One region of the Paenibacillus sp. FSL L8-0494 genome, then DNA from elsewhere that is predicted to be linked to it. Evidence: riboswitches for the same ligand, from Rfam matches in the RefSeq annotation. Region 1 holds a riboswitch; each other region holds the start of a gene.
What was found. A riboswitch is a leader RNA that binds a small molecule or an ion and turns the genes downstream of it on or off. The one in region 1 is predicted to bind cyclic di-GMP.
Positions count from the first base shown of each region.

Region 2: linked by a shared signal. The riboswitch ahead of NYE35_RS10825 (DUF6612 family protein) and the one ahead of NYE35_RS21695 (thiamine pyrophosphate-binding protein) in region 1 are both predicted to bind cyclic di-GMP.
Region 3: linked by a shared signal. The riboswitch ahead of NYE35_RS05050 (glycosyl hydrolase) and the one ahead of NYE35_RS21695 (thiamine pyrophosphate-binding protein) in region 1 are both predicted to bind cyclic di-GMP.
Region 4: linked by a shared signal. The riboswitch ahead of NYE35_RS02770 (choice-of-anchor A family protein) and the one ahead of NYE35_RS21695 (thiamine pyrophosphate-binding protein) in region 1 are both predicted to bind cyclic di-GMP.

Region 1 is NZ_JBBOPQ010000001.1:4,763,597-4,771,935, forward strand. Features, by position in the region: gene NYE35_RS21685 (helix-turn-helix transcriptional regulator) at 150-1,106, shown strand; gene NYE35_RS21690 (methyl-accepting chemotaxis protein) at 1,228-2,478, shown strand; cyclic di-GMP riboswitch class I at 2,653-2,749, shown strand; gene NYE35_RS21695 (thiamine pyrophosphate-binding protein) at 2,905-4,545, shown strand; gene NYE35_RS21700 (carboxymuconolactone decarboxylase family protein) at 4,556-4,924, shown strand; gene NYE35_RS21705 (hypothetical protein) at 5,132-5,482, shown strand; gene NYE35_RS21710 (ketoacyl-ACP synthase III) at 5,537-6,529, shown strand; gene NYE35_RS21715 (DNA-binding protein) at 6,606-6,821, opposite strand; gene glpK (glycerol kinase GlpK) at 6,836-8,329, opposite strand.
Region 2 is NZ_JBBOPQ010000001.1:2,427,084-2,435,422, reverse strand. Features, by position in the region: gene NYE35_RS10845 (NAD(P)/FAD-dependent oxidoreductase) at 1-770, opposite strand, end outside; gene NYE35_RS10840 (FprA family A-type flavoprotein) at 786-2,024, opposite strand; gene NYE35_RS10835 (CapA family protein) at 2,295-3,311, shown strand; gene NYE35_RS10830 (NADH-dependent flavin oxidoreductase) at 3,389-4,552, opposite strand; gene NYE35_RS10825 (DUF6612 family protein) at 4,665-5,519, opposite strand; cyclic di-GMP riboswitch class I at 5,637-5,728, opposite strand; gene NYE35_RS10820 (RNA polymerase sigma factor) at 5,932-6,450, shown strand; gene NYE35_RS10815 (DUF4179 domain-containing protein) at 6,434-8,047, shown strand; gene NYE35_RS10810 (Cof-type HAD-IIB family hydrolase) at 8,173-8,339, opposite strand, start outside.
Region 3 is NZ_JBBOPQ010000001.1:1,141,529-1,149,867, reverse strand. Features, by position in the region: gene NYE35_RS05065 (GNAT family N-acetyltransferase) at 1-316, shown strand, start outside; gene NYE35_RS05060 (discoidin domain-containing protein) at 404-3,109, opposite strand; gene NYE35_RS05055 (glycosyl hydrolase) at 3,161-4,681, opposite strand; gene NYE35_RS05050 (glycosyl hydrolase) at 4,835-6,385, opposite strand; cyclic di-GMP riboswitch class I at 6,398-6,477, opposite strand; gene NYE35_RS05045 (sugar phosphate nucleotidyltransferase) at 6,614-7,987, opposite strand.
Region 4 is NZ_JBBOPQ010000001.1:592,640-600,978, forward strand. Features, by position in the region: gene NYE35_RS02735 (undecaprenyl-diphosphate phosphatase) at 1-561, shown strand, start outside; gene NYE35_RS02740 (hypothetical protein) at 839-1,054, opposite strand; gene NYE35_RS02745 (DUF3221 domain-containing protein) at 1,371-1,712, opposite strand; gene NYE35_RS02750 (SDR family oxidoreductase) at 1,904-2,725, opposite strand; gene NYE35_RS02755 (MarR family winged helix-turn-helix transcriptional regulator) at 2,739-3,152, opposite strand; gene NYE35_RS02760 (ASCH domain-containing protein) at 3,480-3,893, shown strand; gene NYE35_RS02765 (hypothetical protein) at 4,091-4,483, opposite strand; cyclic di-GMP riboswitch class I at 4,979-5,069, shown strand; gene NYE35_RS02770 (choice-of-anchor A family protein) at 5,178-7,451, shown strand; gene NYE35_RS02775 (alpha/beta hydrolase) at 7,601-8,339, shown strand, end outside.

The sequences.
Region 1 (8,339 bases):
CTTTCTACATTTGTTTTTCTCTAAATGTTCTATATTTAATCCTTACCTTATATAAGTATAATTCTTTAATATGACATCAACTGACATATATAATATAATAATTAATTAAGAACTGACTAACATTTATTAGGAGGAGGAATGTTCCCTTAATGAGAGCCGATCGTTTGTTATCCATCTTACTTTTGCTGCAAAATCGTGGAAAGATGACGTCCCGTGAGCTAGCCCAGACCTTAGAAGTGTCTGAACGAACTGTGTTTAGAGATATGGAAGCCTTATGTACAGCAGGAATACCGATTCTTGCCGAACGGGGACGCGAAGGGGGCTGGATGCTCACGGAAGGATACCGAACCTCGTTAACGGGTATGAAGCCCTCAGAGATTGCTACTCTGCTGCTGTCCGCAGACTCCTCGATTTTAAAAGATCTGGGTATACAAAACGACTTTTCTTCTGCCGTACTCAAGCTGGAGGCTGCTTCGCCATCTAGGACGAATAATCCAGCCAGTTACCTAAGCCAGCGCATCCATATTGATGGTGCCAGCTGGCACCCTTCCGACGAGACCTATCCGTTCCTATCTATCCTGCAGGAAGCTGTTTGGGAAGATCGTAAAGTAAAGATCACTTACCCACGGAATGACGAGACGAAGGAACGTTTTATTGAACCTCTTGGGTTAGTCGCAAAACGTGGAGTTTGGTATGTAGTGGCACGAACCGAGGGTGAAATGCGGACTTTTCGCGTGTCAAGATTAATACAAGCTGAAGCAACTAATGAATCATTTGTCAGACCTGAGACTTTTGATTTAAAAAGCTACTGGGAACAGTCGACTTTAGCTTTTAAAGCAGCTCTGCCAAAATATGTAGTGAAATTAAAGGTGAATGAGTCTATTCTTAAAGAATTACAACGTGAAAGATATGTAACTATAACTTTAGTAGAACCCTCTGCTAATACTGGGTGGATGAACGTAGAGGCCGAGTTTAATACTATAGAATCTGCCTGTCGTATCGTACTCTCTTTTTCTCCTTCAGTTATTGTTTTAGCTCCTACCGAACTAGTAGGGATGGTAAAGTCTGCTATTAAAACAATTTCCACAATATATGAGGAATTTTGACATGAATTCTAAATATCTACTACTTAAAGAAGATTTATGACACTTCTCTATAGACCAATGACCTATAAATCCCCTATAATAACACCATTACATAAAATTTAATAAGGGGGACATTTTACCAATGAGCTGGATGCACAAACTTCCGTTAAAACAAAGAATTGTTGCCGGATGTTACCTCGTTGCCGCACTGTTTGCTATTCCTGTCTTAGTTACGTTAATGATTCTAGGTCAATTTCTCGTAGGAATTATACTAGTAGTTGTTCTTGCAGGTCTGACTTTACCTGTTGCTCGCTTCGTGGAGAGAACGCTTACATCATCTTTTGATGATATTGCTAATGTATCTCACAGTATTTCGAAGGGGGATTTCACTAGCAGAGCGGACGAAAATGGTTCAATGGGTGACGTAAGCCGCTCCTTTAACACAATGATTGATAAGCTCAAGAAGATTCTGACCGATGCATCGCAGATCACCCGTCAAGTAATGGATGCAAGCCGCGGAATCGAAGATAAGAACCAGAACCTGAAAATTGTTATGGCACAAGTAGCCTCTTCTTCTACCGAGCTCGCTCTTGGTGCAAATGAAATATCTACGGATATCGCTGATATGACAGAATCCATTAAAGACATTGAGACCAAAGTATCCAATTATACGAACTCCACCAAAGAAATGAACAGACGTTCAATACATACCTTAGAACTTGTTGAGCAAGGGCGCCAATCCGTAGATACACAGGCTGAAGGCATGCGTAAAAACATAGAGGCTACACAAAAAGTGGCTGATACTATTGAAGCTCTCTCACAAAATGCCCGCGGGATTACGATGATCACCAAGACCATCACAGAGATCGCTGAGCAGACCAACCTGCTGTCACTCAATGCCTCCATCGAAGCTGCTCGTGCCGGAGAGCATGGTCGGGGTTTTGCCGTTGTCGCTCAAGAGGTTCGCAAGCTTGCTGAGGAATCTACGGCTTCCACAAAAGAAGTATTCGGTTTGGTCCGCAGCATTGAGTCAGATATTAAACAAGCCATCGATAATATCGCCATCAATGAAGAGGTTGTGCAGGTTCAGAATGAAATGATCACTCAATCTGCCCATATTTTCGCACAAATTGTACAAAGCGTGCAGTACATTACCGAGCAAATCTCTTCATTCTCTGCGGAGAGTGATCTTATGCTAGAAAGTGCCTTGAAAATTTCCAGTGCAATTGAGAATATCTCAGCAATCACCGAAGAAACCGCTGCAGGCACTGAAGAGGTATCGGCGGCTATGAATGAACAGATTAATGCCCTGCAGTCTGTTGCAGAAGAAACGGAAAAAATGACCCAGGCCGTATTTAATCTGCAAAAAACCATTCATATCTTTAAATTCTAGTTCAAAACTATCAACTGCCACCTAAGCTGAGTCTTAGGTGGCAGTTTTTTTCGCGAGGCAAAACTTCATCTCTTGGACAAGACTTTCGTCAAATTTCGAGTTTTTTTAGCGGATTATGTTGACAAAAATTAATGAGGAATATATTGTAAAGGAAAATTATTCTTATCAACTATAAATTAATATTGGCAAAATCCTCGAAAGAGGATGACGCAAAACCATGGATCTACAGCCTCATTTTTTCGTTTGAGGCCATGATTGCCAGGTTGCAGAGGAACCAGGACGGCTGAACTATTGTTCAGTCTTAGCGGCGCCTTATGCCACCAACCTGTGCTTACTATAGAGCACAGGTTTTTACTTTTTGAGTATATTGATCTATCGTATCTATTCGGTAGATTAATAACTAATATATATCAAAAAACTTGTGAGGTGTTTCTTTTGAAGACAGTCGCAGATTACATGGCGGAAGCACTACGTAACCTAGGAGTCACCCATTCTTTTGGGATCATTGGCAAATCGATTTGTCCAATAGTTCTAAAGATGGTCGATTACGGTATTGAATTTATTCCCGGCAGACATGAAGCAAGCTCCGGATTCGAAGCAGCAGGGTATGCGCTGAAAACAGGTAACCTAGGCGTAGCATTTGGTACTTCGGGTCCTGGGGGAACTAACCTGCTTACAGCAGCAGCACATGCGAAAGCTAACAACCTACCTGTCCTATTTATTACCGGCCACCAATCCATTACAGAGCTTGGAATTCCTCAATGTCAGGACTCCACCTCTTTTCTGGCTGATTTAGCTGATATGTTCAGACCTGCCACCTTGTTCAGTAAATTGGTTGAACGTGGGGATCACTTTGGTACTATTTTTAATCATGCGATTTCTGTGGCCCTCACCAAACGGGGTCCTGTTCATCTTTGTATTCCTTTTGATGTACAAACTGAAGTATTGGAAGAATGCAATATTGTAATCCCTGAAAGAGAGTCTCTAATTAGTCAAGCTAATATCGATAGAGTCATCGATGCTATTCAAGCTGCTAAGAATCCTTTGATTATTGCGGGTAAAGGAATTAACCGCTCCGGAGCACATAAAGAGCTTGTTCAACTCGCAGAAACTTTTAATATTCCTGTAGTAACATCTCCTGGTGGAAAAGGGGCTATAGTCTGGGATCACCCGCTCTATCATGGTCCTATTGGCGTTGGCGGTTCGACCCACGGGGATGATTTATTGAATAAAAGCGATCTGTTTATAGTGCTTGGATCACGTTTAAGTGATATGACCATCTGTAATCTTAAACGGGAGAATCATCCAGCAACTTTAATTCAATTTGATATTGATCCAACCTTTGTCGGAAAAATCCTATTGTCCAAAACGATACCGGTCACTGGGGACCTGCGCGATAATTTGGTGCACTGCCTAAATCATATTGACCCAAGCACAATCACCAAACGTGAGGCTTTGGCCAATGCTGATTATTCAGAAGAGCTTCCAACCCTCAAGAATCTTTCACTGGCTTCAGTAATGAGCACTTTAAGTGATTTGATCCCTTATAATAATTCAATTTTCGTTGATGATGGAAGCCATGGATTCCACGCTGCAAAATGGTACAAGGTTAAGAAACCGGGCAGCTTTGTTTTTGATGCTTATTTTGCTTGCATGGGTAATTCGATCGGCATGGCTATTGGTGCAAAAGTTGCAGCTCCTGAAGAAACTGTCCTCTGCATTACAGGTGATGGTTGTTTCATGATGCTCGGCGCTGAGATTAACACCGCTGTCTGCAAAGATATCCCTGTCATCTTTATCGTGGTTAATAATAAGCAACTAGATATGGCTCTTAAGGGTATGGAGAAAACCACAGGTCGTATCGATGGAACTCTATATGAAGTACCAATGGACGCCGTGAAATTCGCTGAATCTCTAGGTGCTAAAGGCTACAAATGTGAGACTGCGGATGAATTCACAGCTGCAATTAAAGATGCGGTAGCTCTAAACCATGTTGCCGTTATTGAACTACTAACAGACCGTGATGAAGTCCCTCCGACTGCACACCGTACTTTGAACCTAAACTAGGAGGCTAACCATGAAGGAAAATATCAACAGTGGTCTCAACCACTTCACGAATCTATCAGGAGACTATGGCGCAAAAGCACTAGCTCCAATTAAAGACCACTTCCCTGACTTGGCTGAATTTATTATGGGGAATGCCTATGGCGATATTTTTCAACGTAATACTATAGCCCCTGACTGGAAGGAAATTGCAGTCATTTCATCTTTAATTTCAATGGGTCAATTCGAACAGCTGGGTGTTCATTATGTCATGGCCCTTCGTGTTGGAGTCACCGTAGAACAGCTTAAAGGTATTCTATTACACTTAGTACCCGTTATAGGGGCACCTAGAATCATCACAGCTTTTAATATCCTGCTTGCAACCATAGAAGAAATCCAATAACCCAACAGTTCGACAACAATATACAAAATTCGACTTTATTATTGCATGCACTTGAAAAATATGCCTATAATAGAGTCGGAATATCCCAATACTTGCTGTATAGTGTCGAATTTTGACTTTTATAAAACAGCTAAGTGGATATATAAAGGGCTGGATATTGCAGTCGAACTGTTTTGGACAAATTCAATCTATGGGAGAGATTTAGGCATGGGAAGTTTCATTTTGAAGACAGACACTGCAAATAAGGTTATTAACATTGAGTTGGATGGAACATTTTCTGAAGAAGATGGTCTAAAATCTATTCAAGCTTATCAACAAACTATCAATCCAATTACTCCAGCTGACTATGAACTAAAAATCGACTGCAGAAAGCTAAATGTAACTGCACCAGATGTGGTACCTCTTTTAGAAAGCTGCTTTGTAATGTTTAAGAATGATGGGTTTGTAAAAGTAAATCTAACGCTTGAAAATAACCCGATCCTCAAAATGCAGCTTTCCCGTCTTGGCCGTAAAGCTGGACTCGATAACATCGAGATCATTTCTGCGGTTACAGTCTAGATCTTTTAATCTTAATATGTAGGCCACATTTTACTGCTTTCCTGGAGGCGTATTATGACCGGAATTCGTATTAAAGGCATTGATATCTATCATCCCAGCAATATAGTTGGTAACGACTTTTTCATTAAGCATTTTGACGAAAAAGGCATTGATATTCGAGGTCTATTATCCGCATTAGGTCGTATTACACGGTATAGTATTAAGGATGCGGATGAGAATTCCCTTACGATGGCTTTTGAGGCTGCCCGGAATGTTCTGGAGAAAAGTGGTCTCACAGGTGCCGATATCGACCTTATTGCCTATGCAAGTCAAACTCCTGAGTATATCTTTCCTACCAACTCATTAATGATTCACCGTTTGATCAAAGGCGCATCCCATACAATCTGCATTGACAGCAATGCTAATTGTGCGGGTATGACGGCTTCAGTGGAACAGGTTAGCCGTCAGATGCAAGCGAATCCTAGGATTAAACGAGCGTTGATAATCGGCTCCGATTATGTAACCCCTCATGCCGATAAGAATGATCCAGTCTACTACGCTAACTTCGGTGATGCAGCGGCGGCAGTCATTCTTGAACAAGCTGAGGATGTAGTCGGTTTCATTGACTCTATCTACCAAACGAATCCTTGTGTTTGCGATAATTCCAAGTTCCCGTGCGCAGGCCTGGCTAAACTGGGTAAACAAGGTGTAGCGGCTGGAGAGTTTAATGTGAAGTTTATTCCTTTTGATGATTCCATTTGCATAGATGCTGCTTCTGAGTCTATTCGTACTCTACTATCTAACAACAATATCGCGCCTGAAGCCATTAAAGCAGCCTGCTTCTCACAGTTTTCATTGCCTAATATCTTAGAGATGTGTGAGAAAGTCGGTATTGATCGCAATGTAGCGGTATACATAGGGGATGAATTCGGATATACCTCTACCAGCAGCCCATTTATTGCTCTACATAAAGCTGTAACTACTGGAAAGATCGAACGTGGTGATAAAGTCCTGTTCTGGACAGTGGGCGCCGGTTGGCAAAATGTAGCATTTGTTATTGAATATTAGGAGCTATATAACAAAAAGCGGCAAGCTAGGGATTCACCTAAGCTTGTCGCTTTTTGTTATAAATATGAACGCAACATCAGGACTTACTTGCAAAGGTGAGCCCCTTTTCCGCAAGAGCACTCCGCAGTAGAACGATCGCCTTTGGCCCCAATCCATGTAGCTGCAGAAGCTCTGCCTCCGTAAGCTTGCTGAATTGTTGAAGCTGAACATATCCAGCCCCATGCAGGGCTCGAAGCGCCGGCTTAGATAGTCCGCCCGGCAGATCAGATTCGGTTCCGTTAATCATAGACATATACAGCCCCTTTATCACTGATATCCTTCATGCTTCTCCCAACCCATGGTACGCGCTACAGCGTCCTTCCAGGCGTTGTAACGACCTTCCCGCTCAGTTATACCCATCTCAGGCGAGAAGACCCACTCAGCCTTGTTGAAGCTCTCTAGCTGGGCACGTGTCCAGACTCCGGACGTTAATCCGGCCAGAAGCGCTGCACCTAGCGCTGTTGTCTCCGCATATGTGGTTCTAGTAACCTCACTGCCCAGGATATCAGACTGGAATTGCATCAGCAAATCGTTACGCACAGCTCCGCCATCCACACGAAGGCCGGTCAATGGCATGCCTGCGTCTTTTTCCATAGCTCCTATTACATCTCTAGATTGAAAGGCTAAGGACTCCAATGTAGCTCGTACCAGATGTCCTGAGGTAGTGCCTCTAGTAAGGCCAAATATGGCTCCACGGGCATACATATCCCAATAGGGTGCCCCCAGTCCGGTAAACGCAGGCACAACGATAACCCCTTCACTGTCCTCTACTTCCCGTGCTTTATCTTCTGAGCCTGATGGCTCCTCTATAAGACCAAGCCCCTCCTGCAGCCACTGAACGGCCGCTCCGGCCACGAACACACTGCCCTCGAGAGCATAATAGAGTTCATCTCCCATACCCCAAGCTACAGTGGTCAACAAGCCATGGCTGGAGGCTACAGCTTCTGTGCCTGTGTTCATTAGAATAAAGCAGCCTGTACCATAGGTGTTTTTGGCACTGCCGGGTTCTAGACAAGTATGTCCAAACAATGCAGCCTGTTGATCTCCAAGTACAGAGCGAATTGGAATATCCGCCCCAAACCACTGTTTGTCTGCTATTCCAAATTCGCCGCCAGACATTCTTACTTCTGGCAGAATGGTACGCGGAATACGAAGCTCTTGCATTAGCTCTTCATCCCAGCACCGTTCATGAAGATTGAACAGCATCGTACGTGAGGCATTGGTAACATCAGTCGCATGTACAGCTCCGCAAGTAAGTCTCCAAATTAGCCAGCTGTCGATCGTACCTGCCAGAAGCTCCCCTCGATTCGCCCGCTCTCGGGCACCATCCACGTGATCCAGTATCCAGGAGATTTTGGTAGCTGAGAAATAAGCATCTACAACAAGGCCCGTCTTGCTCGCAATAACTTGCTCCAGCCCTTTACTTTTAAGTTCTTCACATTGCTCTGCAGTACGCCTGTCCTGCCACACGATCGCAGGGTATATCGGTTTGCCCGTTGTTTTATCCCAGATTAAAGCCGTTTCTCTCTGATTGGTTATTCCGATGGCAGAGATCTCCTCAACCGCTATGCCACCCCGCGCAATCGCGTCTCTTGCCGCTGCGAGCTGTGACTCCCAGATTTGCTCAGGGTCATGCTCTACCCAGCCTGGATGGGGGAAGGATTGCTTAACATCATATTGACCTTGTGAGACCCATTTAGCCTCCGTATCGAACAATATGGCTCGTGAGCTGGTAGTACCTTGGTCTAAAGATAAAATCATTCTATGCCCT
Region 2 (8,339 bases), 2.3 Mb from region 1:
ATGCCCTGCCGGACTTGAATACTCGAGCCACTTACCAGTTCCGTATTCGGTACAATACCAATGGAGTAGACCACATGGTCACAGGAAAAATGAGATTGGTCGTCCAGCGTAATTCCGGTAACAAACTCTGTTCCTGTAATAGACGCCACATCTGCTTGAAGAATAACCTTCACACCTGCTTGTTCAAGGTTCTCCTTAAGTAGTTGTGAGGATTTCTCATCAAGCTGTCTGCCCATCAACCGGTGAAAAGCTTCGATCACCGTTACCTGATATCCAGCTTCATGCAGCGCCCAAGCGGTTTCGATTCCCTGCACTCCCCCACCGATTACGGCTACATGGCTGCCATCCTGCAGGTTTTCTTTCAATCTGTCCGCGTCGTTCATGTCCCGGAGGGTATGGACATTGTTCAGGCCGGAGCCCTCAAGGGAAAGTTCACGATTCTTCGCTCCCATACACAGTAAAAGCTTATGATAAGAAACACTCTGCCCATCTTCTGTCACAACAATTTGCCGGTCCGGGTGGACAGAACGGATTCGGGTCGAGGTTTTTACGGATATACGGTTATCGCGGTACCACTTTTCCTTTTTAATCAGCACCTTCTCACTGTGCAGGTCGGTAAACAGCCCTTTAGTCAGCTTAATCCGGTTATAGGGCAGTTGGCTTTCCTCCCCGAGGATCGAAATTTCCGAATCTGCGTCTTGATCACGGATGGCTTTGGCGGCATGGACGGCGGCTACTCCGCCGCCAACAATAACGTAATGTTTTGTCATCCTATGCTCCCCTCCCTAAAATGAACTCAGCAGCAAATCCGATACAAATTCAGCCGCATTTTTAATTTTTTGAACTTTCTCAGGCTCTTTCGGGGAAAACCTGATTCGTACAGGGAACTCTACATGTGTCATCCCCGTGGATTTAATAACCTCAGATGTGCTTTGCACCGTCATGTTTGTTCCATTCAGATAATCCTGAATGACTTCAATGGCTTCACCACTCCAACCGTAGGAGCCAAAGGCTGCAGCAAGTTTGCCTTCCAGATTCATATTGTGCAATTCTTTCAGAATGTTCTCCATATTCCCAATCATGTCCGCGTATTTAGTGGAGCTGCCAATAAAGACCGCGTCAGCTGACGTTATGCTGTTCAGAATATCGGTGGCACTGCTTTTATCTGCATCCCAGACCTCTGTCTCAATATTATTTTCCTGCAAGCAATCCTGTATAATTTTGGCCATCTTCTTGGTACTGTTTTTGATGGTGGTATAAACGATGGTTGCCTTTTTTCCTTGCGTCGTTTCGCGGCTCAATGTGGCGTACATCTCGATATATTTACGTATGTCCTCCCGGATCACAAACCCATGGGAAGGAGCGATCATCCGGATCTCAAGATCCTTAACAGCCTCTAACAGGGTTCTTACATATCTTCTGTGAGGATGAATAATTGCTGCGTAATAGCCCTGGAAATCTTCCGTAATATCAAACCCGGCTTCATCGCTGAATAGATTCTCCACCGCAACATGCGTGCTGAAAATATCACAAGGAAATAAGATTTGATCTTCGATACAATAGGTGATCATCGTTTCTGCGGTATGGAGATACGGTGTTTCTTTAAACAGCAGCGTTTTCCCGCCAATATCCAGCTTATCTCCGTCTTTAACCACCAGGAAGTTCCGGCTATGAAGCTTGTACATTTCCTGCAATTCGGGAACAGCAATCTCGGTGCATACGATCGTGGCATTTGCAGCCTTGGCAGCGAGAGCTGCCAGTCCACCAGAGTGATCAGGCTCTGTATGATTAATTACAATGTAATGGATATCTAGAAGATCAATCATTTCACCCAGACACTCGGCATATTCACGTCCGAATTCCATATCTACGGTATCAATGACAGTTGGTTTACCTGTTTTTAATAAATAAGAATTATAGGTAGTTCCTTTTGCCAGAATCAGGCGGTGAAATGGAACCTGGCGGTTATCGATTTTGCCTATCCAGTAAGTATCCTCGGCGATTTTTTTGAATTGTGTACTCATTTCTTTAACCTCCAATGTTTGATTGATAATGTTTATCAACAACCTTATTTTATTATGGTTGCCAAACAAAAAAGAGGATTTGAATCAAATTATAAAAGTTTGAAAAAAAATGAATACCTTAAATTTAGACGATCTAAATAAAGTGATTATGCGTTGGGTCACATTTTAAATAAAAAGCCACACAAATGTTTGCACTTCGCCTTAAAGAAAGAATAACCCATAACAACTTTATGCCATATCCTAATGAAAATAATAAAAAGGTGGATATCCATGACTGAAATACAAATAGCTGCTGTGGGAGATCTAATGGTCAAACGTTATATTATTTCGGATGCTAAACAGCCTGACGGAACCTATTCGTTCAGCCCCCTGTTTGCAAAAGTAGCTCCTTATCTAAACCAGGCTGATTTGACGATTGGCAATCTCGAAACCACCTTTGCTGGAAGTGGCCCCGAGTGCCGGAAAAGCCCACGTTCAGGCGGTCCGATATTCAAATGTCCAGACGAACTGGCCCCTGCACTTAAGCAAGCCGGATTCGACGTATTAGTAACGGCCAACAATCATTGCATGGATTATGGTGCCCCGGGTCTGGTTCGGACGTTACGAGTTCTAGACCGTAATGGAATCGACCACACGGGAACAGCTAAATCATTAGAAGAATCCAAGAGAACGCTTATTAAAAACGTCAAAGGAATTACGATCGGCATCCTCTCCTACACAGCAGGAACCAACCGAATTCCTGTACCAGTGAGTAAGCCATGGCTGGTTAACCGGATATCTACGCCCAAAATCATTCGGGAGATTCGAGATTTAAAAAAGAAAGTCGATCTAGTCTTGCTTTATCTGCATTTCGGAAGCGAATACCGTTACACTCCAAACAAGAGGCAAAAAGAGCTGGTCAATCTCTTCTTTAAAAATGGCGCCGACATCATACTGGGGTCTCACCCACATGTTCTACAACCGTTAGCGCTTCGTGGAAAAAAACAATTCGTTATTTACTCATTGGGGAATTTTGTTTCGACTAAACTAATGAATATTCCTTATACACAAAGCGGTATCATTCTTACGCTTAAAATAAAGAAGGATGAAAAAGGACACACGAGTATAACTAACGTAGGTTACATCCCGACTTGTGTAGATCGAAGAATAAAAAGCGGCAGGAAAATTACAGAGATCATCCCCATCCGCGACGCATTAAAGAAAAGCGACACCGACATAAAAACAGAACGGCGAAATCTCATGAATCGAATGTTGAAACATACGACAACAATCTTAAAGAGGGAATAGAGTCGTTACAGAAAAATAACGTTCCGCGGAATTACCGCGGAACGTTATAGATTTAGCGCTCAAAACTGTGTTTGGGTTTAGCGTAAACGATCAGGCATCATTAATTTAAGGAATTCTAGAATACCATTCTCTACTACGAGTTCTTCTCTATCTTGATCAGCAAGTACTCTTCTGATGATATCTTCATTACCCTCCAGCACTTTACTTGTCCAATGAGGATCAATGATAAGAGAACGTCCTACTGCTACTAATTCAGCATTTGTCAACGTGTCCTCTGCGTCCTGTTTGGTACGGATATCTCCGACCCCAATTAAAGGTACACGGCCATTGATTTTCTCATGTACATATTGCAGGATTGATTTTTCTTTAAAATCTTCTGATGCAGATACTTTCTTAAAATCCCCTAATGAAATATGCAGATAATCTAGCTTTTTATCAGCTAATTTATCAATGAGATAAAAGGTATCGGTGATTTTAATTCCAGGCTCTTCATATTCTTCTGGAGAAAAACGATAACCGACAATAAAATCCTTAACCTTTGAATTGTCAACGACAGCAATAACCGCATCCACTAATTGGTTAATGAAATTAAATCTTTTCTCTAAGCTTCCGCCCCATTGATCATCACGACGGTTGGAGTGTGGAGAGAAGAACTGTTGGACTAAATATGTGTTTGCTCCATGAATTTCTACCCCGTCAAATCCAGCTTGAATAGCTCGTTGAGTCGCTTTTTTAAAATCCTCAATTACACCGAAAATTTCATCTTCTGTTAATGCTCTTGGAATTTCTGCATTCGGACGTTCGGCAGCAATGGCGCTGGAGGAAACGGGTTGTACGCCACGTAGTATTTTTGAATCTGTCATTCTTCCTGCATGGAATAGTTGTAAAATAGCTTTTGTTCCATTTCGTTTAATAGTAGATGCTAATCGGCTAAGGCTAGGAATAAATTGATCGGAGGAAACACTAAGTTCACCTTCCCATCCTTTTCCACCCTCTTGTACATTTGCTGCCGCAGTGATGACCGCACCTACTTCGCCCGTTCTTAGTGAATAGTATTTCAATTCATCTTGTGTTACTACACCGTCATAAAAGCTCATTCGCGTGGTCATTGGAGCCATAACCACTCGATTTTTTAATGTCAGTCCTCTGCGAAAAGTTAATGTTGTGTCTAGTGCTATCATCTTTTTCCCAACTTTCATTAAATTATATTTAAACAAAATATTATATACATGCGCATACATATAAATTACAGCAATGATTTATTCTTGTCAACTAATAAACAACTGCTGTTGAATACAGCAAAAAGCACTGTTCAGCGGAACAGCGCTTTTTGCTCGATATGAATCGTCCTTATTATTCTAGTTCGGCCGGTTTTACAATGGCTGTACCTTTATTATTCTTGGAGTATTTAGCTTCAATTTTCGTGGTGTATGTATCTTTTGCTCCATCACTTACCAGCACATAACTCAGATCGACTGTCAGCTTTTCCGTTTGCCAGGTCTTAGTATTGACGAATAATTTCCACGTTACGCTTTTGGGTTGAACTGTCTCACCATCCCAGAGGTTCTCCTGGTCATAGAGTTTGATTATCCCCTTAGCTGCTGTCGGATCGGTTACAGTGAATTGTAAGACCGTTTGTGCGCCAGCAGTGCTGACTTTCATGGATTTTTTATAACTTTTTACCGAATCAAGCATGGAAACAGGATCGTATTGGCCTTTAGAGTAAAAGGCATCCCATTCCGTTTTCTCCAGTCCAAGCCAATACTGTGCATCAGGATCGATCGGCTCCCCGTCATCGTCGTAACCTGAAGAATCGTCTTCAGATTCATCGATAAGCTCACTTCCGTCTACAAGATAGTAAAACTCCTTATCGTTGGCATACAAGCTGTAAGATGTTTCTAAAAGACTGCTAGCGACAGTACCTGCTGCGGCAAAATTCGGCAGACGGCTGATATCCAGCTTCAGAGTGTTGGTGTTGCTGATACGCACCCCGCCGCTTTGAATATCCTGTTTTTTGGTCACATCCAGATGGAAATTCTTTATTGCTTTGGAGGCTGCCGTTACTTTGCTGATCATCTGATCCGCGGTTACTGCTGTTGAGGTAGCTGCAGACACTACTCCAGGATTAGACATCCATCCGATCGTTCCGGACAGCAATAAAGCACCTACTGCCAAACTAGTACCTATTGTTTTGAAAAAACTGTTCATGTACTTCCCCTTTCGGCCCCTTGCGATAATGTAACGCCGTATAGGTCGAAATAATAAAAGAGCTCAAAATAGACTACATATTCTTAGAGCTATCCTTTATGCTTCATAAGACATCCCTATGGCGGCCTGGCGATCATTTCCTTCTGTCGAAAGGCTTTAGACCCATGGCTTTGTGTCATCATCTTTCGATGATTTTACCTTTAACGCGGACATTCAATTAGTTTTAATAGATTAGGGACGCATGTCCCACCGCTAATTTTATCATGGTTATAATTACCTGTAAACGACTTATCTTCCATTCGAATTCGCTATGATACTCAGAAGAAATACTACAATCAAAATGAAAAATGAACGATTACATACGCTTATAAGTCTTATTAATGAGAACAGCAGAGACAGGGGGTGCAGCAAAATGAGTGACCGGGAAATTTTCGAGCTCTATAAAGAACAAGTATATTATTTTTGTTACTACTTAATGAAAAATCAGGCAGATGCGGAGGATATTTCCCAAGAGGTATTTGTAAAAGTTATCTTAGCGGATAAGTCGAAGATAAGAAACTTGAAAGCTTGGATTTTACGAATTGCTTCGAATGAGTGCAGCAGTGTGATCAAAAGGCGTAAGACGGGGTGGATGAAAGAAGTACGTAATTATTTACTATCCAGGTCTGAGGAATCAAACCCTGTAGAAAAACGTTTGGATCGACAGGAAACTAAAAAAGAATTACAAGGGTTATACAGTCAGCTTCCTGACAAAATCAGAATGGTAGTAGTCCTTCGTTTTATAAACGAATTGACTGTACCCGAGATTTCTAAAGTTATGAGCATACCCGAAGGAACTGTAAAATCCAGACTGAACAAGGGACTTAAAATACTAAATAGAATGGGTGGAACCCAACTAAAGGAGCTGAATAGTAATGAGTCTCTATATTGAAAAAGATAAACATATTCCCCGACCGGATTATGATTTGATGTGGACTGCCATAGAACAAGAAGCTTATACACGTCAAAGAAATCTGCATGCCTCCCAGAATACTCCTAGGTCTAATAAAAAGCTTATTCCTATCAGTATTGTCTTCTCTTGCCTCTTACTTGTAACCATTCCTGTATTCGCTAGTATGACGATTAATTGGGATAAAATTGGTGGTCGAAGTGTGAGCAATGCATTAAATAACGGCATCGGTCAACAGTATAATCTTCAAACTTCCATTTCAGGAGTAACAATGAATTTGAACGGTGTTGTAACTGATGGAGAAAAAATGAAAATGCTGTTATCACTTGATACTAAATCTGATCTATCCAAATATACTGGATTTGCTACAGAGGAAAACATCATGACTAGTGAATCCAGTGCCAAGGCAAAGGTATACGGTTATTTAGAATACGATCCTGAAAGCCAGAAACTCATTGGAGTATATGAGACACCTGATACATTAAAGGATGATAAAAAGGACTACAGGTTTGAAGCACGGAATCTCATTTTTTACAGTGATCGGAATATTCCCTTACAATCTAATCATCAAGCAGGGGATACTATCAATACTGGAGTTAAGCAATATCCAAGCATTCAAATCGAATCCGTTCGACATGTTTCCAATCAAACCATTATCCGTTACAAAGTCGCTGCATCACCATCTGACTTAGGACGGGGTAACCCACATTTGGTAGTTAGTACTGGTGGTCAAGAGAATGAAGCAATTCCAACCATCATGCCTAACGAAGGATCGGATTTATTTATTGAACAGGTCTTTAATATAACTGAATCAGATTGGAAGGAAGCTAGTCTTCATTTTAGTTACATTGAAGAAGCGAAACGATTTTCAGGTACGTGGAAGTTCGATTTTAACGCAGATGGAAAAAAAGCAAGTGAGGCGATTTACACTAAGAAACTGTATAACAGTCCTGAATTTCAAGAAAAGACCGGTATGACCTTAGATCAGCTAGTGGTTACCCCTTTGGATATCCAAATTCTAATAGATGAAAATGATTCGCTTAAAAAAGGAATTGTCCACTATAATACCGCTCAGTTGGTTATAGGTGATCAAACAATCACTGGGGGTTGGAATTTGAAGGGAGATCATTCCGAAAGCTACCAGCATTTATTTCAATTCGAATCTCCGGAATGGTATAACGACTGGTCCGATGTTCCAATGAAACTTATATTAAAGGATGCTGTCATTGAGAAACGTGATACTACTAAGAATTGGATCACTATAAACAAACCTAAAGAAGAAAAGCAGTTCACTTCACTTGATGTCGATGGGTTAAAAATTGAATTCACTTACTATACTGAGGGGGGAAATTTGATTGTGGAATCAACATCCAAATCTTCTGGCTTCAAAAGCGTTAACCAAACTACGTTACGGATTAATGGCAAAGAAGTTGTGCCTGAAATTACACCTAAGGGCATGATATCTACAGGAACTAATATTGATAGCTACAAAGATATCCCTTTCGACGAAAAAATCGAACTGAACCCTGGTATCTATAAATATAGCGATCCTAGCCGGAACGAGGAAATTAAACTTTAATACAGGAAGTTAATCTAGGGGCGGATTATTTTTAATAGAATCAATTCTGTTTATGTATCTCTTTTATTTCCTTCACAACAAAAAAAGCATAGAACGGACTCAAGTCCGCTTTATGCTTTCCATTATTAAGATAAACAATATTTAACCAGCGCATCTCGCACACCATGCTCGTTGTTAGACCCCGTTACAGCATTCGCTGCCGCTTTGACCTCAACCGGAGAATTATCCATCGCAACGCCCATACCCGCGTATGTAAGCATAGAAATATCATTAAAATAATTACCGATCGAAA
Region 3 (8,339 bases), 3.6 Mb from region 1:
GGCTCTGTGCAACGGCGTTGGCACGCTGCAAGTGCCTGTGCCGTGGCAGGAGCGCAGCCTGCTCGCGCTTCTGCGGGACGCCGGCGCCTCCTTAAGCGCCGGCGCGAACAGCGGGACGGTCTGCATCGCAGACCGGGAAGCGCTTTTGCGGCAGACGGAAGTATGCCGCAAGCGTAGCCTCGACTTGTCGTCCGTGGACGACAAGGAGCTGATCTCGCTGCTGTTTGATCCAGCGAGCCCGCTTCGCACCTCAGATTCCTCAGGGGAATCTGAGGCAATTCCATTACCTTATATGTCTGGTCTCCATTTTATTTAAAGCACAAAAATAACCTCAGCGGGAGAATGATCCCGCTGAGGTTATTTAGTATGCTCTATTAACAGTTATATAAATTCAAATAATTGCTTATTCTCTGGAGTACACCTGTAGCTCTTGAATAGACCAATAATTCCCGCCCGCTCCGGTCTGTACAATTTTGATATACCGTGTCTTTACCTTAGAAAAGGTTATCTTCGTAAGCTCTTTCGTGCCTTTTCCAGAGGTGAGTTTGTTCCAGTTTTGAGCATCGTCAGAAATATAAACTACATAGTCTCTTGGATAATCAAATGGTGATAACGTGCTGTCCAAATCTATTCTTTCAATTTCATGTGCTTCACCCAGATCAATCTGAAAATACTCTCCAGAAACCTGATGTTTCCCCGTATCCCAGCGCGTGCGCCGATCCCCATCGATGGCCAGACTTGGAGCTGATGCCACCGTATTCACATTTGAGGTTACCTTCCACTTTGTCCGATCCAGAGGAACCAGGCCGGTGGCTGTAATCTGAATTTTGTCGGAAAGTAGATTTGAACCTGATACCCTTACCGCGTAGGTATATAACGTCCCTTCACGTAAATTATGATCCGTGTATTCTGTAAGCTTCACATCGGTGGCTACCACCTTCATTTCCCCCCCGCTACCTTCAGCACGAAGCAGCTCGTAGCTTGCTCCCGGTGCCTCCAACCAATTTAATTTTACAGCTAAACCTTTTGTTGCTGCGGCTTTGAATCCTTTAGGGGCAGACGGCTTTACTTCAGAGGAAGGCTGCAAAATATACTGCACAGCCTCTCCTGGAGCAAGTGTCTCCGTAAAAGTTAACGTGGGAGTAGCCTTTTTACCTGTTACATAACTTCTTGCTTTTTCATACGTATCCCCGTTTCCAAAACGTTCCCCTTCATACACCCCGTTTTTCGGCATAGTCACATTTACACTCACAGTTTGTGGAGTAGACTCAAAGTTAACGAAATTAACCAGCACCTTATTTGAGGTCGCTCCGCTTCCCGCAAGAGGCTTCAATGTAGAAGTATCCACGGCCCGAACATATACCAGCTTGTCGGCTAACACATCTTTGTTGGCAACTTGATAAGTTAATGGAGCTCCATGCGTAGCATAGGCAAGACTGAGCCTTCTCATGATGCTGACACGTGAATCCTCATTTTCTTTTGTATAATAAATCTCTGTGGTCGCCGGATCATGCTCTTCTAAATTAAACCCGTATTTGAATAAACTGAAATCCTTAAAAAAAGCAGCATGCTGCACAAACATATCCGCATAACCAATATGCGCACGCATGATCCGGTCGAATACAGCCGCTGTCCGCTCCGTTGCCCCGTATTGATAGGCATCCACATGACTGTCCGAAGTACCAAATTCAGTGGTCAGCATTTTTTTGCCGAGTCCATTGTCTGCGCCAGTGAAGGTCTTCAAATTCTCAGTAAAGCTTCCTCCATTACTAAAAATATAAGAGTCCCCGTAGGAATGTCCATTGGTCAAATCCGTAACCTTCTCCAGCTCCATACGTTGCTCTGGATCACGTTCCCAGCCATCCGGATCTCCACATTCCTTCCCAGTTCCCTTCTGATTACCGCAGGAATCCTCACTGTAACTCGGCCAATACGCCCAGCCCGGAGCAACAGTTTGTAAATGGGGCGCGATTTGCTTGCCCTTTTTATTTAGCCAGTCCGCAATCGCCAAGTTAACTGCCTTAGAACGATTGAATAATCCTGGCTCATTATCTACCTCATAATATTGAAAATAGGGGCTATATTGCTCAAAATAATCCGTCAGCTTTTTCTCTGCATCAGCGGGCAACGATCCGTCTGCCTTAAGCTTAATATCACCAGTATGCAAATACAGAGCAACCGCCTGCATGTTGTAATCCTGCAACACCTTGTAATATTCCATCATATCCGAGCAGGACCGCCCAACATCGCTGGCACAGCTGGTTCGCATCACATTGCCGCTATAAGCCATACCTAGCCATTTGATAACATAAGGCAAGTGCGTAACTGCACCTTCATCGAAATAAAATTGCTTATTATTCACTACTGTTCCGGTCAATGTGTAGCTGCCATGGATAGGCTCAGAAATTGGAGCGTTAAGAGACTCTAAACGGAGATTATCCCAAGTCCACCAGGAATATTCGTCTTCTTTGTCACTGCAATATAAACAGCGAACCGTTTGCAGCTTCAATTCGTTCGTTCCTATCTTCAATTGCTCCTTGGGAATATATAATTCATAGGTCTTTTGAAAGCTATATTCACTTTCTGTGCCAGCAACGCCTGCAATTTGAATGATCCCCGACAATTGATGATTGGAGAACACACTCATTTGCGGCACGGATTTATACGCATCCAGAATACCTACGCTAAATAAGACCCCATTCTCCGGGATCTTATTTAGCTGATATGTGATCGTTAATTCCGGCTGGGTCTTTCCATTCAAGCCTGCAGGCAAGCTCTGCAGAGCCGATGATTTGAGCACCGAAGAAGGAACATTAAAGTCCTTCTTGCTGCCAGAAGTGCCACTCGCAGCGAATTCAGCTGCTGAGCCATCATGTTGTCCCAGATTCCAGATCACAGTACCATCCGGTATTTCTGCTGCAGCATCAGTTCCTGCAGATAGTCTCGGTATATTGGCACCTACCTTATAATCGTTTGTCCTATTCGTTCCGAAGACAGAGACAGACAACAGAAACAAGACGGTTAATGCGGCGAATTTTAGTAATAACAGTAATGGTTTGTTTGCAGATATCTTATTTTTTCTATTAGATATTCTCCTCGTTATTCCCATCCATAGGTCCTCTCTTTCTTCCGGAATGTCTTACCCTATCATTTCATTAGATTAAGGAAGGAACAATGCCCCTTGTGGAATTACCTGCTGCTTCTGGCTGGAACTCTCCCATAGCAAACGAAGATTGGCATCTCCTTCATTCTCATAATATTCAATTTGGATATCATAAAGCGTTCCAGCTGTGAGCGGGATACTTCCTTTATGAAGGGTTGCACTTTGATTTTTCCAATTGTCGATGATCAGCTTTCCGTCAATCCAGACACGGACTCCATCATCAGAGGATGCTGAAATTGTATATTTCTCACTGAATTTGGGTTTGAGCTTCCCTTTCCAGCGTACAGAAAAGTGATCTTCATTTATCCCTGAGGCAGGTGACGCACCATGCCAATTAAAATCAATCTTACGGTCATCGCGGATAAGTACCGCTTCTCCCTCTAAATCAGTATTGTTATAGTATTCTCCAGTTAAACCCGTTAGGGTTACCGGAGTTACGGGTGCTATCGAAGGACCTCCTGTTGTGAGAACATAGTCCTCTCTCGATACTATAAACGAGTCTTTCATAAAGCTTTTAATTGACTGTAGCGTATTATTTTCTGTCAGTAATTTTCCCCAGGTCATCATATAGACCCATTTATTTTGTTTCTCAGTTAATACATCCGGGTTCGGCAGCTGTCCGCTCTCCCCGATTCCGATAGGTTTACCCTCGGCCAATGCGAGCAGATCCTCATAGTAGGACTGCTTATAATCGTTATTGTAGATATCCGCAGCCAGAACATCGAGTTTATCCCCACCGGGATAATATGCAGCATAAGGATCTGACCATTCATTCGGCGCATTCGGATTCCATACCCACAGTAGATTATTTAGCTTGTGTGTGTTTACAAAACGATCATAGACAATACTCCAAAGCTCTGAAAAATTGTCCTTTTTCCCCCACCAAAACCAACCGCCATTCATTTCATGGTAAGGTCGCCATAAGACTGGAACTCCGGCATCACGCAATTGTCCCAAATATCCAGCAACCTCGTCTAGATCTGAGATTAGCCTCTTATACTGAGCTGTCCCAGGTGTAACATAAGCATTAAATTTCTCTTGACTGAGACTTCTGTTTACATTGGACCATTCTGGAGATGTTCCCGGCAAACTCTGATGGAATGTCATGGCTACAATGCCACCCTCGTGATGCCATTCAATTGCACTGTCTATCACTGCTTGCCGCTGTTCTGCGATCGTCCCTTCGGATTGATTATTAATCGCCCCTAATTCATAACCATGTAGAACGGCATTTTGTCCCGAAGTATTCTTCAGCTTATGAACCAGTTCATCTGGGCTTTCTAGATAATCATGCTGGCCCGACAAAATCCCTTTGCCACGTAGATTCACCAAATTACTCAGCAGTTGCTTAGCCTCTTCAGAAGCCGATGGATTACTGGGTATAACCGGAGGTAAAGAGGAAGAAACACTCATAGCCTTCGGAAGACTCTTAACCTCTCCCCAAGGCAGCAAGGAAAAAATAATAAACACCGGTAACATAGTAAACAACAATCTGTTTTTCTTATAATATTTACGCAAATAAATCCTCCTTTCGGTAGCTGTACTGCCTCTACAGGTGCTAAATAAACATACCTGTTATCGGACAATCGTCTTCTGACCTAATGAGGACTATAGCTTAGTAGCTCTGCAATAACGCAGAGCCACTAAGGATCGACCTTTAATTTTCATCAATCAGGAGACATCCGGAAGAAAAAGTGCACTTGCTGGAACTGTCTCTTTAGCTTGACTAGCACTTTCCCACATCAAGCGGACTCTCGCATCGCCTTCATTCTCGTAATACTCCACCTTGATATCGTATAGCCGACCAGCCTTCAGCGTTATAGTGCCCTTACGCTCAGTACCACTTTGCTTAGTCCAACTATCAATCACGGATTCCCCATTCACCCAGACACGGATACCATCATCTGAGGTAGTGTAAAATGTATATTGCTCATTATATAACGGCTTAATTTTACCGCTCCAACGTATGGAGAAACGATCAATCCCGAGGGCGGCATCCGGCGAGCCTTGCCGCCAATTGAAATCGATTATTGCATCAGTTCTGTTAAGAGTTGCCGCTCCCGACAATAACATGTTGTTGTAATACTCTCCTGCAAGCCCCTTCGCGAGAGGAATTGCTGCCTCCCCCTCTTCTTCGGAAGGTGCCGGCGCTGGTGCGGCGCTAGGTGTCGGTGCCAGACCAGTATTTAATTTATCTCTGGTCAGGGTGTAGTTGCTATTCATAAATGTTTTGATTGTGTCTGCACTGTTATTTTCGTAAAGCATTTTTCCCCAGCTCATCATATACGTCCATTTACTTTGCGATTGCTGAAGCTTCTCCAGATTAGGCATTTCACCATTCTCCCCGATCGCAATCGGTTTGCCTGCGGCTAGACTCAACAAGCTGTCATAGTATTTTTGCTGGTAATCATTTTCGTATATATCTGCTGCCAGAATATCTACTTTATCAGCACCTGGATAAGTTAGCGCATAAGGATCTGACCAAACATTGGGAGCATTCGGACTCCATACCCATAACAAATTATTTAATTTATGAACGTTAACAAAACGGTCATACATTATATTCCATAGTTTAGAAAAGTTATTTTTCTTCCCCCACCAGAACCAGTTCCCGTTCATTTCATGATAGGGTCTCCAAAGCACCGGAACATTGGCATCGCGCAAGCTTTTTAAAGAGACTGCCACCTTATCAAGCTCAGCGATCAGATTATTATATTGCTTGGTACCCGGTGTAACGTAACTATCGAACTCACTCTGGCTAAGTGTTTTTTTCACATTATCCCAGTCATAAGAGGTGCCCGGCAGGTTAGCATGAAAAGTCATAGCTACGATCCCGCCCGCTTTATTCCAGTTGATGGCGCTGTTCACCACATTTTGACGTTGCCAAGCCATCGTTGCTTCGGACTGACCACTGATCGCACCCATTTCATAACCGTGAAGAGCCGCATATTGTCCGCTGGTTCCCTTCAGCATATTGTTAATTTCATCTGGACTTTCTAAATAGTCATGTTGACCAGCAATAATGCCTTTTCCTGAGATCGAGTAAAAATAGTTAAGCAGCTTTACGGCTTCAGGTGAGGCACCTGGGGTAACCGGCGTTCCAGAATTTGAAGCAGCTATGACAATAGACGGCGAAATTCCAACAGCAAGCGGAAGTGCAGTCAGAAACAGGACGAGTGACAGAAATGCACCAAACAATCGATACGTACGGTAAGCTTTCAAAATAATCTCCCTTTCGGTAGCCAGGCTGCCACTCTTTCGAAGGCCCTATAGCTTTGCGTCCCTACCTTTCGATAGGTTTGCCTTTTCAATTTAAGAGAAATAATCTCTCTTACCGTAAGTATCGACGACAATTAATGATATATTTAGTGTTTTTATGACTTTTTTTGATAATTGAGTCAATTTACCTGTTTCAAGAAATTTTGAATTGGTTAAATAGATAGGTTAGACCTATGAAATGAATTGTTGTAGTTCTATATCATTCCAGTCTAAAGTAATACGAATGTTATCTTCTTCTACTAATTCAGACCCCGTCTGTACCTCTATAAACTCAACATCCGTCAAAGCAAGGATCGCGTGTTTCGTTCCTTCCGGTATACGTACCACGTCCCCAGCCTTCACATTATGTTTTTTCTCATTCAGCACAATACTTGCTTCGCCGCTGACGATTGTCCAAATTTCACTACGCTTGCGATGTAATTGATAGCTGATATTATTCCCCTCGGATATAAAAATCCGTTTGGTCAGCACTTCATTGCCTTCATCATATTTCACATAATCAATAACTTTGTAATGGCCCCAGCGGCGTTCCTCGTACATCGGTCTCTGTTCAAAGGTCTTCAGCACTTCTTTAATCCGTGGGCTCTCAGCTTTATGGGTAACTAGAATTCCATCCGGGCTAGCCGCAATGATCAGATCCTTCGCACCAATTACCGTAATCGGAATGTCCAGCTCATTAATCAAGCAAGTCCCCTCAGAATCCGCCGTCACAAAACCTTTTCCTACATGCTTGCTGCTCATTTCCTCTGTCAGCGTATTCCACGTTCCAAGATCCTTCCAGAATCCATCATACGGCTGCACCACAATATGTTCTTCTTTCTCCACCACTTCATAATCAAAGCTGATGGAAGACAATAGCTTATACTGCTTCTGCAATTCTTCATATCCTAAAGGCAACCCTTTACGCTGCAAAATATCTAACAAGTACCCTAAACGGAAGGCAAACACTCCGCAATTCCACAATGCATTTTGCTCGATGAGCTGTTCTGCTTGTATGCGGTCTGGTTTCTCTTGAAAGTGACTCACCTTCATAAAACCATTCCCCCCCGCCTCTTCAGTGGTAGGAATAATATATCCGTATTTCTCTGAGGCATGTTCAGGAACAACACCCATTAGTGCCAGATTTGCTCCACTTTCCAGCATGGTCCCCTCAAGCATAGCTATGGTATCGAAAAAGGATGCTTCTACATAAGGGTCAACAGGCAATATTGCTACCGTCTCCGCTGGAGAAACACCTGCCACTGAATAAAGATAGGTAGCTGTTAAGGCGATAGCCGGAAAAGTATCCCGACGCTCCGGTTCAACGATAATCGGCACATGACTTCCCAGTTGGCTTTGTATCATTTCTACTTGGCCGCGGCCGGTGGCTAGATAAGATGATTCTGCCATCCCTGCTTCCTCCAGCTGTCTCCAGACACGTTGTACCATGGATTCTGGTTCACCTTGAGGGCTTTCAAGTACCTTTAGAAATTGCTTTGAACGTGAGTCGTTAGACAACGGCCATAACCGTTTACCTGAACCGCCTGATAGAAGTACCATTTTCATAGAATGAACCCTCCTTGAATGGAATGTATTAAAAGCTATGTCTTTGTTAGGTAGAATCCACTCCAAGGGATTTTGGACTTCCGATCGCTGTTATCCTCAGATTTCCTGATTGGACCGCTTCTCGCGGTAGAAATCCGAGGATAAAGGCGAACACTCCGTTTCTACAGTTCCAAATTCCCTTTCCGTTCTTAACCTAACCAACTACTTTTTAACAATGATCCATGCGCACCGGGCTGTACCAGCCGGAAGCGAGCACGTTTTTCTAAAGATTTGCTTCTGCTCCGGGGGAGGCAGCTGCAACTGCAAGAACAACTGCAAGAACAACTGCAACTACAAGAGCAAGACTAGTTGC
Region 4 (8,339 bases), 4.2 Mb from region 1:
GGATTAAATGTCATTCATATGATTTTGGCTATGTTACCAGCATTAATCCTATATCTTCTCTTCAAGGACACAATAAAAAGCCAATTATTTGGCCCAACCCCTGTTTTGATCGGTCTAGTTGTTGGTGGGGTGTTGATGATCATTGCAGCGCGGAATAGGCGGACTGAAACCGCTGATACTATCGATGGGATTAATTATAAACAGGCTTTCGGAATTGGTCTGTTCCAATGCTTGGCGTTATGGCCGGGATTTTCGAGATCAGGTTCGACAATTTCAGGTGGCCTGTTGCTTGGCACTAGCCAAAAAGCCGCCGCAGATTTTACATTCCTTATTTCCGTGCCAGTTATGTTTGGTGCAAGCTTGTTGGATTTGTACGATAGTCGTGATTTGCTGAGTTCTGACGATTTACTTCTAATGTTAATTGGCTTTGCGACATCCTTTCTTGTGGCAATGATTGCAGTAGTGACGTTCATCAAACTGATTAAGCGACTTCGATTGGAGTGGTTTGCTCTATACCGGTTTGTTTTAGCAGCTCTCTTCTATTTAATTGTCATACAGTAATTGGATTAGTCAATATGAACATCATGGGAAAGAAGCTTTTAAAAAGGGCTATACATCATATCCTGCACAGATTAAACTAGAGGTTCAAAACAAGGGGAAATCACCAAACAAGACAAAGCTCAAGTAGTCTATGAACTAAGGAATGAATTTTCGGTGAAAGCACTTCTACAGCTAGCCATTATCCCTCGTTTGTTTCTTCTACCATTAATATCACAAAGTGATTTTACAAGTGTTTGGGAATATGAAAAACCCCACCAGTTTAAGGTGGGGCTTTTGCTTACCAAGTATTATAGTTCGATTGATACTTAACTTGTTTATTCTCATAGCTCTCATTGGGGTAATCACGTCTGACAGACTGCAAGTAGCCTGAAATTGCAAATGCTGCAATAAGCCCTCCTATAATTCCTGTGATTAAGCTGAATGTTGAAAATCCGAATGTGGCAACTACTCCAATGGAAGACAATGCTACAAGCAATAGACTGAATATTTTCATCTTTATACACACCTCCATTTTGTATATGTAGTAATTTGAAAATTAAGATTGATACGTTACTATATTTGATCGGTTTCGATAAAAATAATAATATTTCAGCAAATCTTTAGACGGGCTTCATACTTATTTAAGCTAAGAGGATTATAGTAATCACATAACCCCCTTATAAAATAGATCTAGACCCTGCCGAAAGTGGTGGGGTCACTTTTTTGCACAGAGTGCATTTATAAATATGGATTTCTCCTTAAATCTACACAAAGAAGCGCCGCCCCTTTTGGAGAAGCCGCTTCTTTATAGTAGATTCTATTCTTTTTGCTCAATTCTTGATTTTGGTGATTTTTTTGGCGGTAACTTGTGCAGGGAATGAATCATCACTTACTTCAAAAAATACTTTAATCTCATCGCCTTTTTTATATTTAGAAGGTGCAATTTTATTTACCCAAATGGCTTGAGAGTACTCATTAGATTCGAGCACCTCCTTGTATTCCTTGTTCAAGTCTTCTTCTTTTAATTCGGAAATCACTAAAATTCTTTTATTTTCTACATCTATTGTATGTACAATTCCTTTCAAAACTTCATCATTCTTACTACAGGCGGTGACTAATAACAAAAAAAAAATAAGAGTCCATTTAATAGTAGTACGTGGTTTTTGAATCATGGACCTTCCCCTCTAGTGGTTACGACATTAGTTTAAAATCGGTTGCACAGGCATAGCATTTAGTACATTACCAATATAAGAATAAACAGCAGCATATCCATTATGACGACCTTTATTGATTCCCCTCGCACGCGGCAGTAACAATGTATCCTGAAATGCTTCCTGATGGTTTAGCCAAAAAATCACCATGATTAAACTAATTCGTACTTATAGTCATGTGCAAATTCTTTGAATGTAATGGGTCTTTTACCAAGTAATATTTGTAAATCGGGCGTGATTTTTTTGGCTAATCCAATTTTTGCAGTGAAGTAAATTCCAATCATAACAGTCACAAATTCTTTTTGAATTCCTTTTGTTAACATTTTATCTCTAAACTGAAGAACTGATGGATTAACATATTTGATTGTTTCTCCTAGCTCTTCAGATAAAATTTCAGCTACTTCATAGTAATCTAGCGCTTCAGTTCCCGTTAACGAGTAACCTTTATTTTCATGACCATTCTCAGTTAGGATTCTAGCTGTTACAGTACCGATATCACGAACATCGATAAAGCTAGTCTTGCCTTTTCCTGCGGGTACATAGATCTCCTTTTCTTTACGTAGCTCTTCCCCATGTTGAGAAATTAAGTTTTGCATGAAGAAACTTGGGCGTAAAAAAGTATATGGAATTCCTGATTTTTTAATGATTTTTTCAATTTTATGGTGTGGAACAATTGGGTTTTTCTCTACGCCCAATAGAGATAGAAACACAATGTGTTCAACTCCGACTTCCTTTGCGATATCTATGAGGGGTTGGAAATATTTTTTTGCGTCAGCTATATGAGGAGGGCGCAGTAAAAATAATTTTTTCACTCCTGTTAACGCTGGACGAAAAGAATCAGCATTTTCAAAATCAAAATAAACATACTCACTGTCTTTTCGATGGGAGGCAATTTTAAAAGGTGTTTCACTTTTCCTTAGTTCGTTAACCACTTCACGTCCTACATTACCGGTTGCCCCTGTGATTAGAATCATAAGTCTCACTTCCCTAACTAATATTTAAATAGATCGTTTTAAGCACGTTCATAAACGTGGACATTTCTTGTTCAGAAATATTTTTAAGTGCGTTATCCATGATTTCGTCACTAAGAACTTCTATTTGACTCTTAATTATCATTCCCGAATCTGTAATGAATACAAGATTTGATCGTTTATCATTTGGATTATCTCTAATGTCCAGAAGTCCTTTTGCTTTAAGTCGCTCGAGTATACCCGTTATTGTAGGGCGATCCGAGTAAGTTCGCTCTGCAATCATAGCTGGAGTTGTTCCTTCTAAATGAATAGATATATCTTTTAATACTGCCCATTGAGGAGCTGTTACATTATAAAGTAAAAGTTTTTTTGTTAAGCTTTTTTTCATTTCAAGACTTACTCTTATTAATAACTGTCCTGGGTTGTCCATAAATTAATTCCCCTCTTTATATAGTTTGCACACTAACTACTTGATTAGTATACAAACTATATTCTCCTTTATCAATTTTAATTATTTTATTTGTTTAAATTGTGGGGAGTTACAGGTGAATGTCAATAATATTGATATTTAGAACTTTTGTTTGTATATAATAAAAATGAATGTTCTTATTTTTAGAGGCGATCAATCATGGAAATGAGTATCGACCAAACGGTTGGGATTATTTATCAAGTCAAGGAGAGCAAGATTACACAACGCGAGATCGAGATCCGTGGCATCCGTGACAAACGTCCAACATAAACAAAGGGGATAAATATCATGCGGTGTATAACAATACGGCAGCCTTGGGCGACCTTAATTGCTCTTGGTGAAAAAGAGTTTGAAACTCGTTCATGGAGAACAGCCTACCGCGGCGAGTTAGGCATCCATGCCGGAATGAGGATTGACAAAAAGATTTGTGAACAGGAACCGTACAAATCAGTATTGGCGAAACATGGCTATACAGCGAATAATTTGCCGACAGGAGCTATTATTGCTACAGGTCAGCTCGCGGGATGTTATGTGGTTACTCCAGAGGTGGATTTAAGGGAATGGATCAATGGGAACGAATATGATTTTGGCGACTATAGCGAAGGACGTTTTGCCTGGAAGCTTGAAGAGGTTCACTCACTGCGCCATCCAATTCCAGCCAAAGGTCGGCTAAGCTTGTGGGAGCATTCGGATCACTTCTGAACGGCGAATGATATTTTTAATGTAATTTTTATGTGCCTATCAGCTTTTTTTCAGGTTCGAGGTATATATTGAAGACACCAAACACCCCCCAGTGTTTTGTGGTATATCTCTCTCAGGTCTTGCCAACTCCCATGGTAAGGCCTATTTTTTTGTTCACTAATTGATTGGGGGGAGAGTAGAGCGGCTTCTATACAGCTTTATTTAATCTGATACTGTTCTTCGTAACTCTTAAAAGAGGAAATATCCAGCCCTAGGTATCTGCGCATATGGATGGCAGCCTGAGCCGCAACAATGTCATTCAACAGCAGCATTCGTTCGTGATAGCCACGACATATATACTTGGCTTCAATTCCCGTATTAAGTCTGTTTTGCTCATACACCTTGATTCCCCGTCTTCTCATTTCTGCACGAACATCCCTTAGATCTGTTGTAGCTACTGCAGCAGCTGTTCCAAGCACCTCCAGATAAGGGGCGGGTGTTCGTAAGTGTGTAGATAAAATGGCGGAGTCCCGTTCGAAAGCTGATAAAATCATCGGAAGCAATAAATAAGATTTCACCAGCATGTTGTCCCTGCTTTCTGCTCTATGCATGAATCTCATCACCTCTAATAGGAACGTATATTCGTATTCTACCCCGATATTCCAAAAATAATCAATGGTATTTCTAAACAGCTTATCCAATGTGATTAAATTCACAACTAAATAACGAAGAATAAATTATATTAAAATTGTAATAATAAAAATTAATGTATCGGACGCACATAAAGGAGAATTATGATGGAAAAAGAGGGCAGCCTCCAGCGTGGATTGTTTTTTGGTTTAATTCTGAGTGTTCCCTTATGGATATCCATATTGGGCTATATACAGTTACTTTAAAATTTAATGAAAAACCTTATGCGAAGCGCCTTTAGGCGCTTTTTTTGTATGGTAATAATGAGGGGGATCATCGAAAGGAATTGATTGACAATTGTGGGTGTCGGGCGCTAAACTGTTATTAATTCAAAAAGTATTAAAAGTCATAGACGGTTATTGGAGAGAATGCTTCGGCTACCAGTTCTGGACTTGCAGTGTAATACATATATATAGTCATGATAATAGCAAACCGTCTGAAAGGGCGGGACGCAAAGTCCAGGAGTCTAAAGTGTCTTAAAGGCACAATGACCGTCCGACTGCCATGAGAAGGGAATTCCACTTCTTTTTGGCGGTCTTTTTTGTTGTTAGGTCCTTTAGAGTTTCTGGTAATTATTCTGATTAATATAAATCATAGTTTTAGGAGGTGTGCCATTTGAAAAGAAGAATAAGACCGTTACTCTCGCTTGTATTAGCTGGGATTTTGACGGTAGGTAGTGGGCTTTCCTCATTAGGAGCTGGAGTTGCTGGAGCTAGTAGTTCTTCTACATTGGGAATTGCAGGGGTCTACAACGTGTTTATTCTAGGGGATATAACAACGGTTTCGGATACGGAAGGAAGGTTTGCTGCTGGAGGTAACGTTAACTTAACCAACTATAGTGTTGGAGATAGGTTGACCGCTGCTGAGGTTTCCTTGACTGACACACTTGTTGTTGGAGGGAATCTTACTTTCAACGGAGGTACTGTTTATGGGAATATCGTGCACGGGGGAGATTTTTCAGGGAATGTAACGCTCCTCAAGGGAGGTACAAAAAGACAGGGGAGTACGATTGACTTTTCAGCCGTAGGTCAGTCTTTGAAGGACAAATCAGCAGAACTTGCAGCATTGCCGGCGAATGGAACAACAGTGTACCAATATGGCAGTCTTACCCTGACAGGTACAGATCCTGCGGTCAATGTTTTTAATGTTCCAGGAGATAACGTCTCTAATACCTATGGAATTACAATAAATGTTCCTTCAGGATCTACAGCAATTATTAATATTGATGGTTCTAACGTAAAAATGAAAAACTTCGGATTTCTACCTAATAACGTGTTGAACAGCAAGAAAATTTTGCTTAACTTTAGCCAAGCTGCGTATCTGGATATGGCAGGCATAGGTGTAATGGGAAGCATACTTGCCCCCTATGCTCATGTTGATTTTATTAATGGTCAGATTAACGGTACTTTAGTGGCGGCTTCACTCAAAGGGACTGGTGGTGGTGAATTTCACCACTATCCATACGATGGTGATGAACCTGGACCAACGCCAACAGTGACACCAACGCCAACGCCAACAGTGACACCAACGCCGACGCCAACAGTGACGCCGACGCCGACACCGACAGTGACACCAACGCCAACGCCGACAGTGACACCAACGCCAACGCCAACAGTGACACCAACGCCAACGCCGACAGTGGCACCAACGCCAACGCCGACAGTGACGCCAACACCAACACCATGTCCGACACCAACGCCGACAGTGACGCCAACACCGACGCCAACGCCTACGTCAACACCAACAGTGACGCCGACACCAACACCGACACCGACGCCGACAGTGACACCGACACCGACGCCGACACCAACACCGACGCCAATACCAACGCCGACGCCAACAGTGACACCGACGCCGACAGTGACACCAACACCGACGCCGACAGTGACACCAACGCCAACACCAACACCAACGCCGACGCCAACAGTGACGCCGACGCCGACACCGACACCGACACCAACACCGACGCCAATACCAACGCCGACGCCAACAGTGACACCGACGCCGACAGTGACACCAACACCGACGCCGACAGTGACACCAACACCGACGCCGACAGTGACACCAACGCCGACGCCAACACCAACACCAACGCCGACGCCAACAGTGACGCCGACGCCGACACCGACACCAACACCGACGCCAATACCAACGCCGACGCCAACAGTGACACCGACGCCGACAGTGACACCAACACCGACGCCGACAGTGACACCAACGCCGACGCCAACAGTGACGCCGACACCAACACCAACGCCGACGCCAACAGTGACGCCGACACCAACGCCAACGCCAGAAGCAACACCGACACCGACGGTAACACCAGAAGCAACACCGACACCGACGGTAACGCCTGAAGCAACACCGACACCGACGGTAACGCCAGAGGTAACACCGACACCGACGGTAACGCCTGAAGCAACACCGACACCGACAGTAACACCAGAAGCAACACCGACACCGACGGTAACGCCAGAGGTAACACCAACACCAGAGGTAACACCAACGTCGACACCAGAGACTTCGGTGTTACCGACACCAACGCCATCATCCGTAATTGGCACTATAGTTCTTGCAGAAGATCCTGTGCCGCTTGGGCCTGTAGCTTCTCCGACACCAGCGCCAGTACCAACACCGTCGAATAGCACAGAAGTACTTGTTGATGATGATGAGATCCCATTAGGCCCGGTACCGGCAGTGACACCAACGCCAACACCAACACCTGATGAAATCATCGTAGTGGACGATACGATCCCATTAGGTAAGCCACCTGTGAAGGAATTGCCAAAAACGGGTGAATCAAGTCCTGCACCTTACTATGTAGCAGGTTTAGGTTTTGCACTTATCGGATTATTAATGAGAACCAAGTTCTCCAAAAAGAATAAATAATAAACGGTAGAGCACAACATAGAGTCGCTTTCGGGGGGTGTCCCGATGGCGGCTCTATTTGTATGTCATGATTGCGATAGTTTGGTGCATTCTAAGTAGATGGTATACTCGTGTTGCAAAAGAAATGAAGAGGGGATGGCGAAGGCGAATTGATATGGTTCATTATTAGCGCTGTAATCATCATAGGGATTCTAATCTATGTGGGATTTTTCTTCTATGGTATTGCTATTAAACGAGCACCAAAGGTATTTCTAAGTAATAATCCTAATCTGAAGGCTGATCCTCCGGTTGCCGGAGCTTCTTGGGGGGAGGGGAAGGATTGGGTCTCTCGCCAGAGCTTCGAGAATATTGAGATCGTATCTGCAGATGGACTTAAACTAAGAGGTTTCTTACTCCAATCTAATCGTGCTGCGGGACGCACAGCCATTCTAGCCCACGGTTATTCAGGTAAAGCAAAGGATATGGGGGCGTACGCCAAAATCTACTACGAGAACTTAGGCTTTAACATCCTAATTCCCGATGCAAGGGGGCATGGAGATAGCGCAGGGGATTACATTGGTTTTGGTTGGCCGGAACGAAAAGATTATTTGCAATGGATTGAATACATGATTAAAAAGACTGGGTCTAGTGCTCAAATTGTGCTTCACGGTGTTTCTATGGGCGGTGCTACAGTGCTAATGACCTCAGGGGAAGATCTTCCGCCGCAGGTAAAAGCTATTGTTGCGGACTGCGCTTATACCTCAGTAAAAGCACAATTATCTTACCAACTACGGCGCATGTATCGTTTGCCAAGTTTCCCTTTCGTTCAAAGTGCAAGTCTAATCACCCGCTTGAAGGCGGGGTATGGTTTTGGTGAAGCCTCTGCATTAAAACAAGTGCGGAAAGCGA